Regions from separate parts of the Pseudacidovorax sp. 1753 genome, predicted to be linked through region 1. Evidence: predicted binding sites of a transcription regulator. Region 1 holds the regulator's gene; the other holds the start of a gene.
What was found. Region 1 encodes NrdR, which represses ribonucleotide reductase genes. Its sites were predicted from a motif close to CACNANATNTNGTG; they were not measured.

Region 1 (4,353 bases):
GCGCCTTTTTCTTTCTTGGGCGTGGCGCGCTGCGGTTCCCCTGGGACGAGGGAGGGACGAAGGCCTCGGCTACACTCCGCCGGTGCGCGACTGGCGATAGGCGCGGCCCCTCCTTGCGAGGCGAGCCGGCGCTGACGTGGATGACCACTGGGAAGCGCACCGCCCGCGGCTGGAGCCGGGGCGATCAGCCGTTCGCCTGGGCAGCCCTTGCCGGATCCGACGCCGCAAGGTCCCTCTTCTTCGAAGGACTGCCATGTACCAACGCAATATCCTGGTCCCAGAGACCGATCCCGAGCTGTACGCCGCCATCGTCGCCGAGACGCAGCGCCAGGAAGACCACATCGAGCTGATCGCCAGCGAGAACTACGCCTCGCCGGCCGTGATGGCCGCCCAGGGCTCGCAGCTCACCAACAAGTACGCCGAAGGCTATCCGGGCAAGCGCTACTACGGTGGCTGCGAATATGTCGACGTCGCCGAGCAGCTGGCCATCGACCGCATCAAGCAACTCTTCGGCGCCGACGCCGCCAACGTGCAGCCGCACTGCGGCGCCTCCGCCAACGAGGCCGTGTTCCTGGCCTTCCTCAAGCCAGGCGACACCATCATGGGCATGAGCCTGGCCGAAGGCGGCCACCTCACCCACGGCATGCCGCTGAACATGTCAGGCAAGTGGTTCAACGTCGTCTCGTACGGCCTGAACGACAAGGAAGAGATCGACTACGACGCGATGGAGCGCAAGGCCCACGAATCGAAGCCAAAGCTCATCGTGGCCGGCGCCTCTGCCTACAGCCTGCGCATCGACTTCGAGCGCTTCGCCAAGGTGGCCAAGGACGTCGGCGCCATCTTCATGGTCGACATGGCCCACTATGCCGGCCTGATCGCCGCGGGCGTGTACCCCAACCCTGTGCCCTATGCCGATGTGGTGACCTCCACCACCCACAAGAGCCTGCGCGGCCCGCGTGGCGGCTTCATCCTGATGAAGGCCGAGCACGAGAAGGCGATCAACAGCGCCATCTTCCCCGGCCTGCAGGGTGGCCCACTGATGCATGTGATCGCAGCCAAGGCGGTCGCCTTCAAGGAAGCGCTGACGCCCGAGTTCAAGGCCTACCAGCAGCAGGTGGTGAAGAACGCGCAGATCGTGGCCGAGACGCTGACCTCGCGCGGCCTGCGCATCGTGAGCGGCCGCACCGAGAGCCACGTGATGCTGGTCGACCTGCGCGCCAAGGGCATCACCGGCAAGGAAGCCGAGGCCGTGCTGGGCAGCGCCCACATGACCATCAACAAGAATGCGATCCCCAACGATCCCGAGAAGCCCTTCGTGACCAGCGGCGTGCGCGTTGGCACCCCTGCGATGACCACCCGCGGCTTCAAGGACGAGGAAGCCCGCGCCACGGCCCACCTGATTGCCGACGTGCTGGACAACCCGCGCGACGCCGCCAACATCGAAGCCGTGCGCGCCAAGGTTGCAGCACTCACCAGCCGCTTCCCGGTCTACCGCTGAAGCAGGCACGGCCGCATGAAATGCCCCTTCTGCGGCCACGCCGAGACGCAGGTCGTCGAGACCCGCATCTCGGAAGACGGTGACTTCGTGCGCCGCCGCCGTCAGTGCGGCGGCTGCGAGAAGCGCTTCACCACCTACGAGCGGCCAGACGTCAACTTCCCGGCGGTCGTCAAGAAGGACGGCAGCCGCGCCGACTACGACCCGGCCAAGGTGCGCGCCTCGATGATGCTCGCCCTGCGCAAGCGACCCGTGGGCGTGCAGCAGATCGACGAGGCGCTCATGCGCATCGAGCAGACGCTGCTGTCGGGCGGGCTGCGCGAGATCGAGTCGAGCAAGCTCGGCGAACTGGTCATGCACGAGCTGCAGCGGCTGGACAAGGTCGCCTACGTGCGCTTCGCCTCGGTGTACCGCAGCTTCGAGGACGTCGAAGAGTTCCGCCGGCTTTTGCGGGACATCTGACCGCCGCCGGCCTCCTGGGGCGGCAGCATGCCGATGCACGCCCGCAGCGTCGGCTCACCTTCCTTTCCCGACTCTCCCTGCCTGTCCGCTGATCGCCCCCGGCGGCACTCCCGTCGTGCATCGGTGCCTGGCGCATGGATGCGTCCCTAACATCCCGCGCTCGAACGGGAACGAGGGGGCGCACCATGCGAGGAAGGAACGCGCGATCGGCGCGGATGCGGGGCTTTTCGCTGGTCGAGGGGCTGATCTGTCTGGCCGTCATGCTGACGGCCGCCACGGTGGCCATGCCCAACGTGGCGCGCTGGCTGCGCGACTGGCAGAGCAGCCGTGCCAGCCAGGCCCTGCGCGAGAGCCTCGACCTCGCGCGCATCCACGCCCTGCGTTCCTCCGGCCGTGCCACGGTCTGCGTCAGCGCCGACGGCAACGGCTGCCTCGCCTCCTCGGACTGGAGCGCCGGCTGGATCGTCTTCGGCGACCGTGATGGCGACGGCGTGCGCGGCACGGACGAGCCGCTGATGCACGTCCAGCCGCGTCTGCCCGGGCTGCTGCGCATCGCGCCGGCCAGCGGCAGCGTCCAGCGCCTCGTGTTCCTGCCCAACGGCCTGCTGAACAGCACGCCGACCAGCCTCGCGATCACCTCGAGCCATCCCGAAGTGCCGGTGCGCAAGCTGGTGCTCAACCGCATCGGCCGTGCGCGGGTGACGACCGGATCGTGAGGGTGGCCGCCATCGCGCCTCGCCGCCGCGCCCTGGGCTTTTCGCTGCTCGAAGTGCTCGTCGCGCTGATGCTCCTGGCCGGTGCCGCCCTGGGTGGGGCGCGGCTGGCCGCACGCACCTACCAGCAACTGCAGGCCACCCAGCAACGGGCGGCCGCCCTCCTCCTCGCGCAGGACCATGCCGAACGCGCCCGCATGAATCCCAGGGGCCTGCAGGAGGGGCGCTATGCGCTCGGCCTCGATCAGCCACCGCCTGCAGCCGCCGCACCCGCAGCCGACCTGGCCGACGCCGCGGAGGCCGCGCGGCGGGTCGCAGCGCTGGACCAGCGCAACCTCCTCACGACGGCGGCCGCCCAACTGCCCCAGGCTCGTGCGCAGGTGAAGACCACCCAGGACAACGGCGCCCAGGTGCTGCAGGTCTGGCTGGTCTGGTGGACCGCCGGCGCGGCAGCCGAGGACGGGCTGGGTGCCGCCAACCAGGCCGACTGCCCGGCCGAACTGGGCAAGCCTGCCCCCGAACAGGCCTGCCTCTTCCAGCGCTTCGCCCTCTGATGCCATCGGAACACCGTCGACACGCGCGGCGCCGGCAGGCCGGCACCAGCCTCGTCGAGTTGCTGCTGTCCTCCGCCATCGGCCTTGCCCTCGTGCTTCTGGCGGTCCAGGTCTACGTGATCACCGGCCAGCCGGTACGCCGCGTCGCGGCGCAGGTGCAACTCCACAGCGACGGCGCGATGACCCTGCAACTGCTGGCCCAGCAGATGCGGCTCGCCGGCTTGTCGGAGCTCGACGACCAGGGCACGCCGCATTTCCAGGGCCTCGCCGTGCGAGGCTGCGCAGGCGCCTTTTCCGATACGGGCGCCGCCTTCGACGCACTGGCCTGCAAGGCGCCCACCGGCGATGCGCGGCCGCACGCCTTCGCGATCCGGCATCAGGCAGACGTCCATGTCACGGTGCCGGTGGGCACCGACCAGCCGTCCAACTGCGTGCTGGAGGGCATCGCCGCCTGGGCCACGTCCAGCTCGGACGGCGCCTTGCGCTACGCGCTGGCCGACCAGCGCTACTTCATCGAGCCGGACGATGACGGCGTGCCCACGCTGTACTGTCGCGGCATGCGCGACGCGGGCGTGATGGGCAGCAAGCAGGCCCTCGCCAGCCAGGTCGAGGACATGCGCGTGCTCTACGCCGTGACCCGCCTTCCCGACGGCAGCGAACCGCAGTCGGCGCAGGTCACAGCCTATGTGCGGGCCGACGATGCCGCGCTGGGCGCCACCGCCGAGCGCTGGCGGCGCGTGATCGGCATGAGCCTGTGCATCGTCGTGCGCAGCGCCTCGCCGGTGGCAGGCGCCCAGCAGACGCCGGAGTCCTACCTCGATTGCGACGGCGAGCCGCAGCAGGCCCTGGACGGACGGCTGCGGCGCAGCTTTCGCACCACGGTCTTCTTCCGTGCCCTGCGGCCTGCACTGGACGCGGGAACCTCCTCATGAAGCGCCGCAGTCGCCAGGCACCCCGCGCGCGGCATCTGGCCGAGCGAGGGCAGGCCCTCGTGGTCCTGATGCTGCTCCTGCCTGCGCTGACAGCGGCCACCGCCCTGGCGGTGCGGGGCGCCATCACCGCCGCCCGGCAGTTGCAGGCCCAGCAGACCAGTGCGCAGGCTCAGGAGGCCGCCAGCCTCGCCCTGCGC
Region 2 (4,353 bases), on a different contig from region 1:
TCCAAGCTGCTGCGGGCCATCCAGGAACGCTGCGTGCGCCCCATCGGCAGCACGCAGGAGGAGCCGGTGGACGTGCGCATCGTCAGCGCCACACACAAGGACCTGCAGGCCGAGGTGCTGGCGGGCCGCTTCCGGCAGGACCTGTTCTACCGCCTCAACGTGATCGAGGTCCGGCTGCCGCCGCTGCGCGAGCGCCGGGAAGACCTGTCGGCCCTGTGCACCGCCCTGCTGGCGCGCATCGCCGAGGAAAGCGGCCAGCCGGTGCCGAGGATGACGATGCAGGTGCTGCTCAAGCTCGAATCGCATCCGCTGCGCGGCAACGTGCGCGAACTGGAGAACCTGCTGCATCGCGCGGTGGCACTCAGCGAGGGCGACACGCTGCAGCTGGACGTCGAGGCCGCGGACGGCAGCGGTATGCAGGACCTGTCCATGCCGCTCTTTGCCACGCCAGCGCCGGGCGCCGTGACGGCCGTTCCCGTGCCGGAGGCCGCGCCCACCCGATCGCCGGCAGTCGCGGGAGCCCCCCCCGTGCCCACTGATCTGCAGCAGTACCTCGACGACCAGGAACGCGGCATCGTCGAGCGCGCGCTGCGCGAGGCCAACTACAACCGCACCGCGGCTGCCGCGCGCCTGGGCCTGAGCCTGCGCCAGATCCGCTACCGCATCGCGCGCCTGGGCATCGCGGTGCCGCATGGCGACGATGACTGAACCCGGCGCGGGCACCTGGGACAACGGCTGGCTGCGGGCGGCGCGGCGGCTGGACTCCCCCAACTTCGGCCCCCGCCCGGCCGGGGCCTGCATCGATCTTCTGGTGGTGCACTCCATCAGCCTGCCGCCCGGGCGCTACGGCGGCGATGACGTGCAGCAGCTCTTCACCAACCGGCTGGACTGGGACGCGCATCCCTACTTCGCGCAGATCCGGGGCCTGGAGGTCTCGGCGCACTTCTACATCCGTCGCAATGGCGAACTCTGGCAGTTCGTGAGCGTGGACGACCGGGCCTGGCACGCGGGCGTCTCGCAGTGGCGGGGTCGCGCCAACTGCAATGACGATTCGGTCGGCGTGGAACTGGAAGGTCTGGAAGGCGAGCGTTTCGAGGACGCGCAGTACGAGACGCTGGCCCAGCTCGCGCGGGCACTGTCGGCCCGCTATCCGATTGCCCACGTCGCCGGCCACGAACACATCGCCCCCGGCCGCAAATACGACCCGGGGCCGGGCTTCGACTGGGCCCGCTTGGCGCGGCAGCTGGCGGGCACCACCATCGCCTTCCCGGCCGCTCCTTAAATTTTTCAATCGGACCCCGGGGAGCGATGGCGCCAGCGCTCTGGGGCGGGCCGGATGGCCGGGCGTCGCCAAGCCCCTGTTCATGCGGGTTTGCGCGCCAAATCGCCCGCCAAGCCCCATCGTTGCGGCCTCGGCCGCGCAGGCACCTACTGCTGCTTGGCTCCGGCGCGAAATCCTGGGGTTTCACCGGAAGTCAAGCTTGCCCCGGCAGCCCGACCAAACACTACCGGTAGTGCATTGGCTCTCCTCCGGACACCAGATATAGTGCCCCTCCATCGACGCGGCGGCATGGATCCCTGCCCGCCCGCGCCCTGATCGACGAACACCAAGCCCCCTCAAGAGGAACCGCATGCAGACTGCCTTGAACTCCCCTGCCACCTCCGCCCAGCCCCTGCCGACGATGCCCGCCGGCCGCGACGTGACGGGCACGACGGCCCCCGCACTCGCCCACTACCAGATCATCCGCCGCAATGGCGCCGTGGTGCCCTTCGCGCCCGAGAAGATCACCGTGGCGATGATGAAGGCCTTCCTTGCGGTGCACGGGACGCAGGGCGCGGCCTCGGCCAGCGTGCGCGAGACGGTCGAGGGCCTGACGCAGGCCGTGGTCCGCGCGCTGGTGCGCTCGCGCCCGGGCGGCGGCACCTTCCACATCGAGGACGTGCAGGACCAGGTCGAGCTCGGCCTGATGCGCGGCGGCTACCAGGAAGTCGCCCGCGCCTACGTGCTCTACCGCGAGCGCCGTGCGCAAGAGCGCTCCAAGCAAGTCGAGCAGACGGCTGCGGCCGCCGCGCCGCAACTGCATGTGCTGGACGGCGGCGAGCGAGTTCCGCTGGACATGGGCGCCCTGCAATCGCTGCTGCAGTCCGCCTGCGTCGGCCTGGGCGATGGCGTGAAGGCCGAGCCCATCGTGGCCGAGACCATGCGCAACCTGTACGACGGCGTGCCGCTGGACGAGGTCTACAAGGCCTCGATCCTGGCTGCCCGCACGCTGATCGAGAAGGATCCCGACTACACCTACGCCACCGCGCGCCTGCTGCTGCACACCATCGTCAAGGAAGTGCTGGGCCGCGAAGTGGCGCACGCCGAAATGGGCGCCGCCTACGCCGACTACTTCCCGCAGTTCATCAAGAAGGGCGTCGAGAACGAGCTGCTCGACGAGAAGCTGCTGCAGTACGACCTGGCCCGCCTGGGCGCCGCGCTCAAGGCCGACCGTGACCTGAAGTTCGACTACCTCGGCCTGCAGACCCTGTACGACCGCTACTTCCTGCACGTGCGCAAGAGCCGCATCGAGCTGCCGCAGGCCTTCTTCATGCGCGTGGCCATGGGCCTGGCGCTGGGCGAGATCGACCGCGAGGCGCGCGCCATCGAGTTCTACGAGGTGCTGTCCTCGTTCGACTTCATGTCGTCCACGCCCACGCTGTTCAACAGCGGCACGCTGCGCTCGCAGCTCTCGTCCTGCTACCTGACCACCGTGCCCGACGACCTGGACGGCATCTACGAGTCGATCAAGGAAAACGCGCTGCTGTCGAAGTTCGCCGGCGGCCTGGGCAACGACTGGACCCGCGTGCGCGCCCTGGGCTCGCACATCAAGGGCACCAACGGCGAATCGCAGGGCGTCGTGCCCTTCCTCAAGGTGGTCAACGACACGGCCGTGGCCGTCAACCAGGGCGGCAAGCGCAAGGGCGCGGTCTGCACGTACCTGGAGACCTGGCACCTGGACATCGAAGAATTCCTGGAGCTGCGCAAGAACACGGGTGACGACCGCCGCCGCACCCACGACATGAACACGGCCAACTGGATCCCCGACCTGTTCATGCGCCGCGTGATGGAAAAGGGCAACTGGACGCTGTTCTCGCCCTCTTCCGTGCCCGACCTGCACGACCTGTTCGGCGCCGACTTCGAAAAGGCCTACGTCGCCTACGAAGAGAAGGCCGCGCGCGGCGAGATCAAGCCCGCCAAGACGGTGCCCGCCACCGACCTGTGGCGCAAGATGCTCTCGATGCTGTTCGAGACCGGCCATCCCTGGATCACCTTCAAGGACGCCTGCAACGTGCGCTCGCCGCAGCAGCATGCCGGCGTGGTGCACTCGTCCAACCTCTGCACCGAGATCACGCTCAACACCAGCGACACCGAGACCGCCGTCTGCAACCTGGGCTCGGTCAACCTGCTTCAGCACTTGAAGGACGGTGGCGTCGACCACGAGAAGCTCAAGAAGACCATCTCGGTCGCCATGCGCATGCTCGACAACGTCATCGACATCAACTACTACGCCGTCAAGAAGGCGCGCGACTCGAACCTGCGCCACCGCCCGGTGGGCCTGGGCCTGATGGGCTTCCAGGACGCGCTGTACGAGCTGCGCATCCCCTATGCCAGCGAGCAGGCCGTCCAGTTCGCCGACAAGTCGATGGAAGCCATCTGCTACTACGCCTACTGGGCCTCCACCGAACTGGCCGCCGAGCGTGGCCGCTACAGCAGCTTCAAGGGCTCGCTGTGGGACAAGGGCATCCTGCCCATCGATTCGCTCGACCTGCTGGAAAAGGCCCGCGGCGGCTATGTCGAGGTGGACCGCTCGCGCACCCTCGACTGGGACGCGCTGCGCGCCAAGATCAAGCAGGACGGCATGCGCAACTCCAACTGCGTGGCCATCGCACCGACGGCGACCATCTCCAACATCATCGGCGTGGACGCCTCGATCGAGCCCTGCTTCGGCAACCTGTCGGTCAAGTCCAACCTGTCGGGCGAATTCACCGTCATCAACCACTACCTGGTGCGCGACCTCAAGCGCCTGGGCCTGTGGGACGACGTGATGGTCATGGACCTCAAGCACTTCGATGGCTCGCTGCGTCCCATCGACCGCGTGCCGCAGGACGTGAAGGCGCTGTACGCCACGGCCTTCGAGGTCGAGCCGCAGTGGCTGGTCGAAGCCGCCGCCCGTCGCCAGAAGTGGATCGACCAGGCCCAGAGCCTGAACATCTACATGGCCGGCGCCTCGGGCAAGAAGCTGCACGACACCTACACGCTGGCCTGGACGCGCGGCCTCAAGACCACCTACTACCTGCGCACCATCAGCG

Region 2: the regulator NrdR is predicted to act here: its motif matches at 1,536-1,549, upstream of ABIC63_RS09450 (ribonucleoside-diphosphate reductase subunit alpha).

The regions. Positions count from the first base shown of each region.
Region 1 is NZ_JBEPKY010000002.1:99,184-103,536, forward strand. It holds ZMP/ZTP riboswitch at 77-209, shown strand; gene glyA (serine hydroxymethyltransferase) at 254-1,498, shown strand; gene nrdR (transcriptional regulator NrdR) at 1,514-1,957, shown strand; gene ABIC63_RS02835 (GspH/FimT family pseudopilin) at 2,173-2,673, shown strand; gene pilV (type IV pilus modification protein PilV) at 2,676-3,224, shown strand; gene ABIC63_RS02845 (PilW family protein) at 3,224-4,156, shown strand; gene ABIC63_RS02850 (hypothetical protein) at 4,153-4,353, shown strand, end outside.
Region 2 is NZ_JBEPKY010000006.1:195,481-199,833, forward strand. It holds gene ABIC63_RS09440 (sigma 54-interacting transcriptional regulator) at 1-708, shown strand, start outside; gene ampD (1,6-anhydro-N-acetylmuramyl-L-alanine amidase AmpD) at 692-1,282, shown strand; gene ABIC63_RS09450 (ribonucleoside-diphosphate reductase subunit alpha) at 1,683-4,353, shown strand, end outside.